Regions from separate parts of the Kitasatospora sp. NPDC058046 genome, predicted to be linked through region 1. Evidence: riboswitches for the same ligand, from Rfam matches in the RefSeq annotation. Region 1 holds a riboswitch; the other holds the start of a gene.
The links. Region 1 has a riboswitch for cobalamin ahead of ACFVU7_RS22970 (ABC transporter substrate-binding protein). Riboswitches for the same ligand answer to the same signal wherever they lie in the genome.
Positions count from the first base shown of each region.

Region 1 (7,000 bases):
GCCGCGGCCCGCAGGACGCGCTCCCGCTGCCCGTCGGGGGGCTGCGGGGTGTACATCAGGGCCTCCTCGCCGTGCAGCTCGAACACCCGGGGCGCGAGGAACGCGCACTGCGCGTAGCCCTGGCAGCGGTTGAGGTCGACGACGATCTTCACGGACACTCCTCCCGGCCGGTCCGTATCCGTCCTACCGCCGCCGCCCCGGCCGCGCGCCCGGGGGTGCTCCGCGGGAGGGGTCGCGGAGCGTGGCCGCCTACGCGGTGCGGTGGGCGGCGACGACGGGAGCGGCGGTCCGTACCGCGCGGTACGGACCGCCGCTCCCGGGCCGGTGGCCGCGGTCAGTCGTCGTGGCGGTCCGGCTGCTGCTTCCGGTGGCGGGGGAGGCGGTGGGACGCGAGCGGTCGTCCGCCGGCGAGGTGCTCGGTGACGATGAGGGCGGCGGTGGCCGGGTCGACGTTGCCGTACCAGACGTCGTCCGGCTGGACGCTGATGACGGGGGCCTGGTTGCAGGGGAACTGGCAGCCGGTCTGGGTGACGAGCACGTCGTCGTCGCCGAGGCCCTGCTCGGTCAGTCCCTGGACCAGGGCGCGCAGTCGCTCCTCCACGCCCTTGGCCGCGCAGCGCGGGCCGCGGCACACCATGACCTGGTGCCGGTGGCCGGGCACGTCCTCCCAGGCCGCGGAGGTGAGGCCGGGCTCCGTGCCGGTGACGGCCTTCGTCGCCGCGGCCACCGTGGGGACCGCGTCCGGCGAGTCGGCGAGGCGGGTGGCGACGAGGAGTTCGGGACGGTGGCCCGCGCGCTCGCGCCACCAGTACGCGGCGATCCGCCGGAGCCAGGACTGGCCCGGGCCGGAAGCCGTGAGGCGGACGCCGACCAGGACCACGGTCTCGGTGCCCGCGTCGGCCAGCCTGGTCAGCTCGGCCGACAGGGACGGGTCCGCCAGCTGCAGGAACGCGATCGAGGCCCGGTGCGAGGCCGCCGCCCGGAGGAGTTCGTCACGACGGACGGCCTCCCCGGCCGACATGCCGACCAGGACCACGGCACTGCGGCGGGCGGGGGCGTCCGGAGCGGGGGAGGTCATGGCGTCGTCCTTTCGTGGAGCAGTCCGTTCCACCGGATGTGCGGTCTGTCGTGCCGGGGGTGGCGTTCCACGGTGACGTCGACGCCGTAGACCTCCGCGATCGTGCGCGAGGTGAGCACCTCGGAGCCGGGCCCGTGGGCGACCAGTCGGCCGTCGAGCAGGACGGCGACCTCGTCGCAGTAGGCGGCGGCGAGTTCGAGGTCGTGCAGCGCGGCGACCGTGGTGATGCCCAGCCCGCGGACGGTTTCGAGGAAGCCGAGTTGGTGGCGCAGGTCGAGGTGGTTGGTGGGCTCGTCGAGCAGCAGCACGTCGGGTTCCTGTGCCAGCGCCCGGGCGAGCTGGACCCGCTGCCGCTCGCCGCCCGAGAGTGTCGGCCAGGAGCGGTCGAGCAGGTGGCCGACGTCGGCCGCGGCGACGGCGCCGGCGACCACGGACCGCTCGTGGGCGTCGGCGGCGGAGTCCGTCGGCACGGGCCAGCGGCCGCGGTGCGGCGTGCGTCCGAGCTCGATGACCTGACGGACCGTCAGTGACAGCCGGGTGTCCGCCTGCTGCTCCATGAAGGCCACCCGTCGTGCCCGCCGGCGGGCCGTGAGCGCGTGGAGGTCCTCGCCGTCCAGCAGGACCTGGCCCGCGCTCGGCCGGGTCAGTCCGGCGACCGCGCGCAGCAGGGTGGTCTTCCCGGCGCCGTTGGGTCCGAGCAGGCCCGTGATCCGGCCGGGGCGGAAGGCGATCGAGACCGCGTCCAGCAGGGTGGCTCCGCCGACGCGGACACCGAGTCCCTCCGCGCGCAGCCCGACGGGGGGCGTCGTCGTCACTGCGCCCTCCCGTCGGCCCGCCCCTGGCGCCACAGCAGCCAGGCGAAGAACGGCGCTCCGAGCCCGGCCGTGACGACGCCGACGGGGATCTCCCGGTCGGGGAGGACCGAGCGCGCCACGACGTCGCTGCCCACCAGGAGGGACGCGCCCACCAGCGCCGACACGGGCAGCAGGAGGGCGTGGCGCGGGCCGCAGACGAGGCGGACCACGTGCGGGACGACCAGGCCGAGGAACCCGATGACGCCGGTGTTGGCGACCAGGCACGCGGTCACCAGCGCGGCGGTGGCGACGAGGACCCAGCGGGTGCGCTCGACGTGGACGCCGAGGGAGCGGGCGGCGGTCTCGCCGAAGGCGAAGGCGTCCAGGTCGCGGGCCGAGGAGGCCAGGACCGTGACACCCACCAGCGCGACCGCCATCAGGAAGACCGCGGTGGGCCACCGCACGCCGGCGACCGAGCCCAGCGTCCACTCCATGACACCGCGCGCCGCGTCGCGGTCCCCGAGGACCATCACCACGAACGAGGTGTAGGCCCCGCACATCTGGCCGACCGCGATGCCGGCGAGCACGGTCCGGGTGGTGGGCAGCGACCGGGTTCGGGCGCCGGCCAGGGCCAGGACGACGACGGCGGCGAGCAGGGCGCCGGCGAAGGCCGCCGTCGCCACCGCGCCGGTGCCCACGGCGCCGGACACGCCGACGCCGAGGACGATCACGGTGACCGCGCCGGCGGCGGCTCCGTCCGAGATCCCGAGCAGGAAGGGATCGGCCAGGTCGTTCCCGGTCAGCGTCTGCAGCACCGCGCCGCAGACCGCGAGGCCGGCGCCGGTGGCGGCCGCTCCCAGCACCCGGGGCAGCCGCAGCTGCCAGACGATCTGGTCGTCCAGCAGCGTCACGTGCGGGTCGCCCAGCCCGAGACGGCGCGCCACGACCTCGATCACCGTCCGGACCGACTCGTGCTGCGAGCCCACGGCCAGGCCGAGGAGCAGGGTGCTCAGGAGCAGGGCCGCGGCGACGGCCAGGGCCGCCGTCGCGCGGCCCGGACCAGCGGGCCGCACGACGGGGTGGGGCGCGGCGGTCATGAAGCCGGGTGCAGTCGGCCCAGCCCGTCGGACACTCGGGCGGCACCGTCGGCGAGCAGCACGCCGGGCGTCGACTCGGAGAACGGCACCGTCACGAAGGCCTTGCGCTGCACGGCGGTGAGCTTGCTCAGGACCGGGTCGTTCTCCAGGTAGTCGATCTTGGACTGGGCGGTGTCCCAGTCGGCGTCCGCGACCACGATGGCGTCCGGGTCCGCCGCGACGACCTTCTCCCAGCTCACGTTCTGCCAACTGCCGGGCAGGTCCCCGAAGACGTTGCGGGCGCCCACGGCGTCGAGCACGAGTTGGGGCCCGCCCTGGCCGGCGCCGACGAACGGCGTCTTGGTGTCCGAGTCGAACCACAGGACCTTCAGGCCCTTGCCCGCGGCCGTCGCCGTGAACTGCGCCAGCTGCTGCTCCTGCTGCCGCTGGATCGCGGCGGCCCGTTCCGGGACGCCGAAGACCTTGGCGACGTCGTTCAGCTCGCCCCACGCCGCCTGCCAGGTCGTCGGCGGCACCTGGCTCTTGTCCGAGCAGCCGAACGGGGACAGGTACGACGGGACGCCCTGGCCGCGCAGCTCCTCCCGGGTGCCCGCGACCTTGTCGGTGAACGCGCTGGAGTAGGAGGCGTACAGGAAGTCGGGACGGGCCGCGAGGAGGTTCTCCTTCGTCGGGTACTTCTTGGAGAGCACCGGGACGGAGTCGTAGGCGGCCTTCCACTTCTCCGGGACGGAGTCGTCGAGGTAGGCGGTACCGGCCATGCGGGACTCCAGCCCGAGGGCCAGGGCCACCTCGGTGGCACCCTGGTTGAGCGTCACCAGCCGCTCGGGCGGCGCGCCGACCGTCACGGTGGTCCCGCAGTTGTCCACGCTGACCGGCGCGGCACTTCCGGTCGCCCCGCCGGACGCGACGGGCGCGGGGGCGCCCGCGCACCCTCCGAGCACGCCGACGAACAGCAGGGCCGTGACGGCCCGGCCGACACGTGTCGGACCTGTGGGACGTACGGGACGTACGGGACGTACGGGACGTACGGGACGCATGGAGCGCGCGGAGCGCATGGAACGTATGGATCGGACCGGATGCGGGTACGGCTGACCGCTGGGCACGTGTTCTCCAAAACCCTCGTGGAACATGTCGCGCCGTGGCCGGTCTCCTGGCTTCCGCATCAACACGCCGCGACCGACCTTCCCGAGCGGCTCTCCCAGCCCGCCCAGTGGCCCTGACCGCTGGCGAAAGCCGGTCAGCGAGGGCCGCGGAACTCCGCGGCAACAGTGGCGAGGGCCGCACCGGACTCAGACCGGTTTCCCGAACACCACGGCGATGGCACGGTATCAGGCGTGGTCAGGTCGGTGGCGACCGGCCGGTGGGATGATCGTTTGGATCGTTCCCGGGGACGGGGGAGGGAGCGGCCACGGGGGTCGGCCGGCTCCGGAGGGACGGGGGATCACCCCGGAAGGCGGAAGAAGGAGCGGTAGAGCGGCAGCTGCTCGGCGAGCATGTGGATGCCGGGGTGGGTGGCGAGGCCGAGGGCGGCGGCGGTGCGCAGCAGCGGGGTCTCGGCGGGCGTCATGATGATGTCGGCGACCAGCGCGCCGGGCGCCAGCGGTGCCGGGTCGAAGGGGAGCGGGTCGGCCGGGTCCAGGCCCAGCGGGGTGGCGTTGACCGCGAGGTCGACGTCGGCGGGCGGGTGCGGGGCGGCGGCCACGCGGCCGGGCCAGCGGGTGCCGAGCCGCTCCAGCAGGGCGTCCACCCGGCCCCGGTCGGGATCGGTCACGGTGAGTGCGGCGGCCCCTTCGGCGAGCAGGGCGGCGGCGATGGCGAGCCCCGCGCCTCCGGCGCCGGCCAGTGCCACCCGCAGCCCGGCCGGGTGGTACCCGGCGGCGGCCAGGCCCCGGACGAACCCGGCGCCGTCGAAGTTGTCGCCGTACCAGCGGCCGTCCGGCTCGCGGCGCAGCGCGTTGGTGCTGCCCAACAGGGCGGCGGCGTCGCTGAGTTCGTCGGCGTGCCCGCACATCGCCAGCTTGTGCGGGACGGTGACCAGCAGCCCGTCCAGGTTGGCGACGGCCTTCAGCCCGCGGACGACCTCGTCCAGCCGGTCCGCCGGGGCGTGCACGGGGACGAGCACGGCGTCCACGCCGCTCGCCGCGAACAGCGGGTTGAGCAGGGCGGGCGCCTTGGCCTGTGCGACCGGGTCGCCGAGCACCGCGAACAGCCGGGTGCGGCCGGAGATCGGCGGACGGGCGGCCGGCGCGTCGGGTGCGTCGGGGGCCGGTGCGTCGGGGGTCGGCAGGTCAGGGGTCGGCAGGTCGGGGTGAAGGGACATCTCAGGCCTCCCCGGCGGCGGCGCGCGGCATGGCGTCCAGCGTGCGGGCGACTAGCGACTCGGGGACGTCGCTGACGAGTTCGGCGCCGCGCGGGCCGTCCAGGACGAAGGAGAGCCCGTCGACGGCCTTCTTGTCCAGCCGCATGAGGGCGATCAGCGCCCCGGTGCCGACCTCCGGCGGCAGCGCGGTCGGCAGCCCGTAGTGGGCGACCACCTCGTGGTGCTCGGCGACCCGCTCGGGGCCGATCCGGCCGAGCGCGCCCGCCAGCCGGCCGGCGAAGACCGTGCCGACGCCGACCGCCTCGCCGTGGCGCAGCCGGAAGTCGGTGGCGCGTTCCAGCGCGTGGCCCAGGGTGTGGCCGTAGTTGAGGATGTGCCGCAGCCCGGTGTCGCGCTCGTCGGCGGCCACCACGGCGGCCTTGCGGGCGACGCTCGCGGCGATCTGTTCGGGCAGCGGCAGGTGGCGGAGGTCCCCGGCGCCGATGAAGTGGCAGCGGGCGATCTCCCCGTAGCCGTTGACGCGTTCGCGCGGCGGGAGGGTGTCGAGGTAGTCGGTGTCGCAGAGCACGGCGGACGGCTGCCAGTACGCGCCCACCAGGTTCTTGCCCTCCGGGAGGTTCACCGCCGTCTTGCCGCCGACGCTCGCGTCGACCTGGGCCAGCAGCGAGGTGGGCAGGTGCACCACGGGCACGCCCCGGTGGTACAGCGCGGCGGCGAGCCCGACCGCGTCGGTGGTGGTGCCGCCGCCGCAGGAGACCACGGCGTCGGCCCGGCCCAGGCCGAACGCGGTGAAGCGGCTGCACAGTTCGGCCACCCAGGCGAGGGACTTGCCCTCCTCTCCGTCCTTCGCCTCCACCACCAGGGTGTCGAGGCCGGTGTCGGGCAGCCACTCGGCGGGCCGGGCGCTGACCACCGCGACCCGCCGGGCGCCGATCCCCGCGAGCACCCCGGCCAGCCGGTGGCGGGCGCCGGGGCCGATCAGCACCGGGTAGCCGCGCTCACCCAGCTCCACGTCGATGCGCCGCAGCCCTCCGTCCGTACGGACGAGGGTTTCTGTCGTGGTCAACTCGGCTCCCAGGGCTGGTCGGTGAGGTGGTGTGCGGTGCGGTGTCGCTCGATGGGGGTGTGGCCGGGTGCGCTTCAGGCCGCGGGCTGCAGCCGCGCCAGCGCGAGGGCGCCGTGCAGCGAGGACAGCCCGCCGAGCACGGCCGGCCGGATCGCGGGGGTCGGGCCGCCGGGGCGGGCCAGCGCGGCGGCGTGCGCCTCCACCCGCGCCGTGAAGCCGGGCAGCCCGTCGGCGAACCCGCCGCCCAGCACGGTCAGTTCGGGGTGGAACAGCTCGCCGAGCGAGACGGCCGCGGCCGCCAGCGCGGCGCAGGTCTCCTCGACGGCCTCCACCGCCCACGGCGCGCCCTCGGCCAGCCCGGACCGCAGCTCCGGGTACTCGACCGGCGCGCCGCGCAGCAGTTCCGCGCGCCGCAGGGTCGCGGGACCGGAGGCGGTGGCCTGGAGGCAGCCGCGCCGCCCGCAGTCGCAGACCGGGCCCCGGCGGTCGACGATCAGGTGGCCCGCCTCGCAGGAGCCGCGCCCCTGGCCCGGCAGCGGCGCGCCCCCGTGCACGACGCCGCCGCCGACGCCCGTCCCGACACCCAGGTAGACCACGTGCCCGGACCCGGCGTGCACCGCCTCGGCGAGCGCGGCGAGGTCACCG
Region 1 is NZ_JBHVRS010000011.1:127,336-134,335, forward strand. Features, by position in the region: gene ACFVU7_RS22950 (ferredoxin) at 1-152, opposite strand, end outside; gene ACFVU7_RS22955 (ferredoxin) at 335-1,078, opposite strand; gene ACFVU7_RS22960 (ABC transporter ATP-binding protein) at 1,075-1,893, opposite strand; gene ACFVU7_RS22965 (FecCD family ABC transporter permease) at 1,890-2,969, opposite strand; gene ACFVU7_RS22970 (ABC transporter substrate-binding protein) at 2,966-3,835, opposite strand; cobalamin riboswitch at 4,092-4,298, opposite strand; gene ACFVU7_RS22975 (shikimate dehydrogenase family protein) at 4,411-5,289, opposite strand; gene ACFVU7_RS22980 (3-dehydroquinate synthase) at 5,291-6,355, opposite strand; gene ACFVU7_RS22985 (ROK family protein) at 6,430-7,000, opposite strand, start outside.

Region 2 (7,000 bases), on a different contig from region 1:
CAGGTTGACCCGGGAGAGGCCGAAGGCCCGCAGGTAGCCGCGGGGCCGGCCGTCCACGGCGTCCCGGTTGCGGACCCGGGTGGCGCTGGCGTCGCGCGGCTGGCGGGCGAGTTCGGCCTGGGCGGCGGCGCGCTCGGCGGGGCCGGTGCCGGGGTGGGCGATGGTCCGCTTGAGCTCGGCCCGGCGCTCGGCGTGGCGGGCGACGACGGCGCGCCGCCGCTCGTTCTTGGCGATCTTGCTCTGCTTGGCCATCAGACCTTCTCCCCCCGGGCGCGGATGCGGGCGACGGCGGCCTCGATGCCGATCGCGTCGACGGTGCGGATGCCCTTGGCGCTCAGCGCCAGCCGGACGTACCGGCCCTCGCCGGGCAGCCAGTAGCGCTTGCGCTGGATGTTGGGGTCGAAGCGGCGGCCGGTGCGGCGGTGCGAGTGCGAGATCGCGTTGCCGAAGCCGGGCCGGCGGCCGGTGAGTTGGCAGCGGGCGGACATGGGTGCTCCCTGGCGTCCGGGAATGGGCAGGACCGGGCTCACGTTACACCAGATGAAAATGACTTCCATTTCGATGTACGGTTCGAGCCAACCCCTCGGACCGGACCCCGAGACCCCGACCCCCAGACCCCAGGAGGACGTCCCATGGCCCGCAGCGAACTGCGCCCGGTGATCAGGCTCCGCTCCACCGCCGGCACCGGCTTCACGTACGTGACCCGCAAGAACCGCCGCAACGACCCGGACCGGATGGTCCTGCGCAAGTACGACCCGGCCGCGGGCCGGCACGTCGACTTCCGCGAGGAGCGCTGACCCCGGACACGCGAACGGCGCCTCCCCGGACTCGGGGAGGCGCCGCGGGCGGCCGGGCCGCTCGGCTCAGGAGCCCTCGGGCGTCCAGCGCTGCTCGACCCGGGCGAGCTTCCAGTACCCGATCGCGATCGCCCAGACCACCACGAACAGCCCGGCGATGGCGTAGCCCACGTTGTCCAGCGAGATGTCCGCGACGAACCCGGTGACCGGGTCGGTCAGGTCGAGCTTCTCGTGCAGCACCCCGACCAGCTCGATGGTGCCGATGATGAAGGCCACCGCGATCGACAGACCCGTGATGGTCAGGTTGTAGTACACCTTCCGGACCGGGTTGGCGAAGGCCCACTGGTACGCGAAGTTCATGAACGTCCCGTCCAAGGTGTCGAACAGGCTCATCCCCGCCGCGAACAGCAGCGGCAGGCAGACGATCGCGTACCAGGGCAGCCCGGAGGCCGCGCCCGAGCCGGCCATCACCATCAGGGTGACCTCGGTCGCGGTGTCGAAGCCCAGGCCCAGCACCATGCCCACCGGGAACATCTGCCCCGGCCGGGTGATCGAACGGGTCGCCCGGTTCAGCACCCGGGCCATGAAGCCGCGCGAGTCGAGGTGCGCCTCCAGCTCCTTCTCGTCGAACTTCCCGGCCCGCATCGAGCGGAACACCCTGAGGATGCCGAGCAGCGCCGCCAGGTTGAGCGCGCCGATCAGGTAGAGGAACACGCCGGAGGTGGTCGTCCCGATCACGCCCAGCCACTTGTGGGTGGCCGACTCGTCGTCCATCAGCGTGTTCGCCAGCTGCGCGCCGCCCGCCACCAGGGCGGCCATCAGCACCACCATCGAGGAGTGCCCGAGGGCGAACCAGAAGCCCACCGAGACCGGCCGCTTGCCGTCCGCCATCAGCTTGCGGGTGGTGTTGTCGATCACCGCGATGTGGTCGGCGTCGAACGCGTGCCGCATCCCGAGGGTGTACGCGGTGATGCCGAGGCCCACCCCGAAGACCTGGGTACCGACCGCGTACCGCTCGGGCGCGACCAGGAAGATCAGCGTGCCGAAGGCCACCACGTGCATGGCCACGATCACCGCCATCAGCCCGGCCGTACGGACGGTGTCCTCGCGCCGCCATCTGAAGCTGGGCAGCACGGAAGGGGCCGGCTTCGCGCCGGCGGCAACGGTTTCGGGCAGGGTCATCTGCGGATCACGCTCCAGCACCTCGTGGAAAACCTCGTGAGATGCCGTGGCCGGTCTCCTGGCTGACGGGATACCCGTGCCCGCCTTCCCAGGTGCGCGAGGCACCCAGTGGCTCCGTGGGCACGGACGACGTTCCTCCGCGGGCGGAGGAACGACCCGATCACAGTGGCGAGGGCCGCTCCGGGCTGGGACCCCTGAGGGTCCGTCACCGGTCTTCCCGAGCACCACGGCGGGGAACACCGTAGGGGCCGCGCCCCGACCCGTGCAAGGCTGCGCACCTGCGCAGGTGTCCAGGATCACAGGCGGCCGCCTGCAAGAATGTCCGCATGCATCTCGTACCGGCCGACCGCGCGGGCCACCGCACCATCGACGGGCACCGGGTCTGCGAGGCCATCGCCGCGATCGGCGACCCCGCGCACGTCCGGTCCTGGGCCGAGCGGTTCTCCCTGCTCGCCGACCCCGGACGGCTCGCCCTGCTGCTCGCCCTCCACCGGGCCGGCCCGCTCGCCGTCAGCGACCTCGCGGTGGCCACCGGCATGCGCGACCCCGCCGTCTCCCAGGCCCTGCGGCTGCTCCGTACGGCCGGCGTGGTCACCGGCGACCGGGACGGACGAGTGGTGCGCTACCGGCTCGTGGACGAGGCCATGCGCCCCCTCCTCGACGAGTGCGCCGCCGCCGAGCACCACGAGCCCAGCGCGGCGGTGGGCTGACCCCTCCCGCCGACGCCTGCCCGACCTGCCGCCTCCCGCCCGGTCCGCTGACTCCCGCTCGGGCCGCTGACTCCCGCTCGGGAAGGCGCGCCGTGAACGGCCCCGGCCAGTACGATCATGATGTGCCGTCCCACCCCCATGCCTGGCCCGCCGACCGCTGGAACACCGACCCGGTCAAGGCCCGCGTGCTGGCGGTCGCCCGCACCCTCACCTCGGCCACCCGGGTGCTGGACGTCCTCTCCCTGCTGAGCCCGCACGGCATCGAGTGGTACTTCACCGTCAACCCCGGTTCCGTCTTCGCCGACCGCACCCTGGACGACTACCTGCACGGCCTGTCCGGCTTCACCGTGCTGGACTGGGACGACGCCGTCCGCCACCGCTTCGACCTGGCCGTCGCCTGCGCCGTCCACTCCTCCATGCACCGCCTGGACGCCCGCCTCGTCGTCCTGCCGCACGGCGCCGGCTACAACCGCCTGGTCACCGAGTCCACCGGCGACACGGTCAGCGCCGCCGGCCTGTCCCGCAACGAACTCACCCACCGCGGGCGGGTGTTCGTGGACGTCCTCGGGCTCTCCCACCCCGAACAGCTGGACCGGCTGCGGACCTCCTGCCCCGAGGCCCTGGACGTCGCCCGGGTGGTCGGCGACCCGTGCTTCGACCGGATGCTCGCCAGCCGGCGCTCCCGGGACGGCTACCGCGCCGCGCTCGGCGCCGTCGGCGGCCGACGGCTCGTCGTCGTCAGCTCCACCTGGAGCGAGCACTCGTTATTCGGCCGCCACCCCGACCTGCCCCGGCGGCTCGTCCGCCAACTGCCCGCCGACGAGTACACGGTGGCCGTCGTCCTGCACCCCAACGTGTGGAGCCGCCACGCACCCGGGGCGCTGCTCGACGACGCCCGTCGGATGGGCCTGCGCCTGATCCCGCCCCACCAGGGCTGGCAGGCCGCGCTCGTCGCCGCCGACTGCGTGATCGGCGACCACGGCTCGGTCACCGTCTACGGCGCCGCCCTGGAACACCGCACCATGCTCGTCGCCACCGGCGCCGCCGAACTCGACCCGCGCTCCCCCAGCTACGCCTTCGGCCAGGCCGCCCCCGTCCTCGACCCGGACGGGGACCTCGCCGCCCAGCTCGAACAGGCCCTCGCCGAGGCCCCGGCCGGCCTGCGCGAGATCACCGACCGCTCACTCGCCCACCGCGGCGAGTCCGCCCGGCTGCTGCGCCCACTGCTCTACTCCTTCCTGGACGGCCTGGACGAACCCGGGGGCGAACCCTCCCTGCCGCCCTACCCCAGGCCCGTCCCCTGCCCCGGGGCCGCCGAGTGGCCCACCGCGTACGACGTCGAGGGCAGCACCGAGGGGACCGAGGTGAGCCTGCGGCGCTACCCCTTCCACCCGGACGACCACACCCCGCGCGGCTTCCACGCCCTCACCGACGAGCACCCGGGCGACGCCCTGCGCTACACGGCCGAGGTGATCGCCCGCACCGAGGCCCACGCCGAACGCCCCGCCACCCGCTGGCTCGCCGACACCGCCGCCGAACTGCCCGGCCTCGCCGTCGCGGTGGCCGCCCTCGGCCCGGCCCGCCACCTGCTCCGGCTGCACGGCGGCCGGCTGCTGGAGGCCCGTGCCGAACCGGACTGGGGCCGCCCCGACCCCGCCGTCGACCCGCTGCTGCTCGGCTCCGCCGTGGCCTGCTGGCTCGCCGACGGCGGCGACCCGGCCGGCCTCCCCGAGCACGGGCTCACCGTCCGCACCGGCGGGCACCGCACCCGGGTGTCCTTCCGTACCGGGCCCTGATCACGCCGTGTCCCGCCGGCACCGGCCCCCGACCCGTACCGCCCCTCAGCCCGCCAGCTGCCGCAGCCGCGCGCGGCTGCGCTCCGCCAGCTCCGCGTCGTCCAGCTCCTCCGCGAGGGTGACGAGCAGGGTGTGGGCCTGCGCCTCCTTCGCGAACTGGTTCCGCTCCCTGGCCTGCCGGGCGCAGTCGTCCGCGTGGGCGACGGCGAGGTCCAGCTGCCCGAGCGCCCGGTGGGCCCGGGCGCGGACCAGCGGCAGCTTCATCAGCATGTCGTTGTCCCGCGTCCGCGCGGCCCGGGCGGTGGCCTCGGCCAGCAGGGTCAGCGCCTCCTCCGGACGGCCGTCGGCGATCAGCGCCTGCGCCAGGTTGTAGCTCTGGACGATCTCGCCGTGGTCGTCGCCCCGGTTCTCCGCCAGGGCCAGGGTGAAGCGCTCCACCGCGTCGCCCGGGCGGCCGTCGGCCAGGCAGAGCAGGCCGTCGGTCTCGTAGAGCACCCCGACCACCCGGCGGTTCGTCACCAGCGGGACCAGCTCCGTGGCGAGCGCCAGCTGCTCGGCGGCGAGCCGGTACTCCTCGCGCTCCTGGTGGGCGCGGGCGAGCTGATTGCGCATCTTGACCACGGCGGCCGGCTGGTTGTCCCACTGGGCCGACTCGATGCCGAGCCGGTGGGTGGCGATCCAGTCGTCGTAGAGCTTGCGGCCGTGGTACAGCGGCCAGAGCGACTCGCAGAGCCGCCACACCTCGCCGTGCCACCCCTGCGCGGCCGCCTCCTCCACCACCGCGCGGAAGTCGGCGCGTTCGGCGTACAGCCACTCCAGGGCCGCGGCGTCGGAGGCGAAGCCGGGCAGGTCGTCGCCGCTCGGGTCCTGCAGCCGGAGCCGGTCCCTGCCCATCGTCCGGTCGGCGAGCGAGGCACGGCCCCGGAAGTACGCCACGACGCCGGCGAGGAGCCCGGCGCGGTCGGGCAGCTCCCGCGTCCGGCCGTAGGCGTGCAGCCGCACCACGTCGTGGGCCCGGAATCGGTCCTCGCCGTCGTCGTCCACCACCTCGTCGAGCACGTGGACGCCACGCAGCTCCCTGACCGCCTGCTCGGCGCGCTCGACGCCGACCGCCCGCGCCAGTTCGGCGGACACGAAGGGGCCGGGGTGCACGCCGATCAGCTGGTAGAGCGCCCGGCCCGGCGCCGACAGCCGCTCGTGGACCAGGTCGTACGTCGCGCCGAGATCGCTCTCCTCGTCCTCCAGCATCGCCAACCTGCTCTCCCGGTCGTGCAGTTCGGCCACCACCCGGCCGACCGGCAGGCTGTCCCGGTCCAGCAGCTGGCTCCCGACCGCGTTCAGCGCGAGCGGCAACCCGCCGCACAGCTCGACCAGTTCGGCCAGTTCCCCGTCGGTGCCCCGCCCGGAGCCCACCCAGCCCCGCACCAGTTCGGCGCCCGCCGCCGCGCTCAGCGGCCCGAGTCGGCGCACCTCGGCGCCGTCCATCCGCAGCGCGGGCAGCCGCCGCCGGCTCGCGACCACCACCAGCCCGCAGGCGGGGAGCAGCGCCCGGACCTCCGCGGCGTGCTCGACGTTGTCCAGGAAGAACAGGCACCGGCGCCCGGCGGTGGCGGTGCGGAAGGCCGTGAACCGCTCGGCCTCCACGGCCGGGGGCTCGGCGCCCAGGGCGCGCAGGAAGCCGGCCAGCAGCCCGGGGAGGTCCACCCCGCCCTGGTGCCGGTAGGCCTTCAGGTCGGCGTAGAGGTCCCCGCCGGGGAAGCGCTCCCGGTGGCGCTCGGTGAACTTGGCGATCAGCTCGGTCTTCCCGACCCCGCCGAGGCCGGTGAACACCACGACCCCGAGTCCGCCCTCCTCGACCCGGTCCAGCGCGCCGGCCAGTGCGGCGAACTCCGGTTCACGGTTGACGAACGGGCCGTGCGGCGCGCGCACCTGACGGGGCGTCGGCACCGTCGGCGGCTGGTGGAGGTGCACCGACCCGATGCTCCCGGCCTGCACCACATGGCCGCCCACCGTGGCGCCTGACACGGTGTTGGCCACCTCGTGCCGCTCCATCCGCCTGCTCCCTCCGGCCGCCCGGGCCCCAGCCTACGGGCTGGGCACCCGGCCGGAGGGGCACTCCGGTGTCACCGGGGGGTGATCTCGCCCATCTCGCCCCAGCCGTCCATGCCGGGGATCTCGATCGAGACGATCTGCGGCTTGGCGGCCACGGCGTACGACATCTCGTCCATGGCCTTGGTGAAGTGCGCGGACTCCACGTGCTCCTTGCCGGCGTCGCCGTCGCGGAACGCCTCGACCAGGACGAACTCGTTGGCGTTGTCGACGCTGCGGGACCACTCGAAGAAGAGGTTGCCGGGCTCGCTGCGGGTGGCCTGGGTGAAACCGTCGACCAGGTCGAGCCACTCGTCGGCGCGCTCGGGGCGGACCGCGAACTTGACCGTAATGAAGATCATGGGACTTCCTTCCCTTCCACGTTCACACGTGGCCGTGCGGACGGGTGCCCGCCGCTCGGCGGGCA
Region 2 is NZ_JBHVRS010000005.1:107,566-114,565, reverse strand. Features, by position in the region: gene rpsN (30S ribosomal protein S14) at 1-252, opposite strand, end outside; gene rpmB (50S ribosomal protein L28) at 252-488, opposite strand; gene rpmG (50S ribosomal protein L33) at 633-797, shown strand; gene ACFVU7_RS12735 (HoxN/HupN/NixA family nickel/cobalt transporter) at 864-1,979, opposite strand; cobalamin riboswitch at 2,010-2,223, opposite strand; gene ACFVU7_RS12730 (metalloregulator ArsR/SmtB family transcription factor) at 2,306-2,689, shown strand; gene ACFVU7_RS12725 (hypothetical protein) at 2,812-4,485, shown strand; gene ACFVU7_RS12720 (AAA family ATPase) at 4,531-6,537, opposite strand; gene ACFVU7_RS12715 (putative quinol monooxygenase) at 6,609-6,935, opposite strand.
Region 2: another riboswitch for cobalamin. It lies ahead of ACFVU7_RS12735 (HoxN/HupN/NixA family nickel/cobalt transporter); the one in region 1 lies ahead of ACFVU7_RS22970 (ABC transporter substrate-binding protein).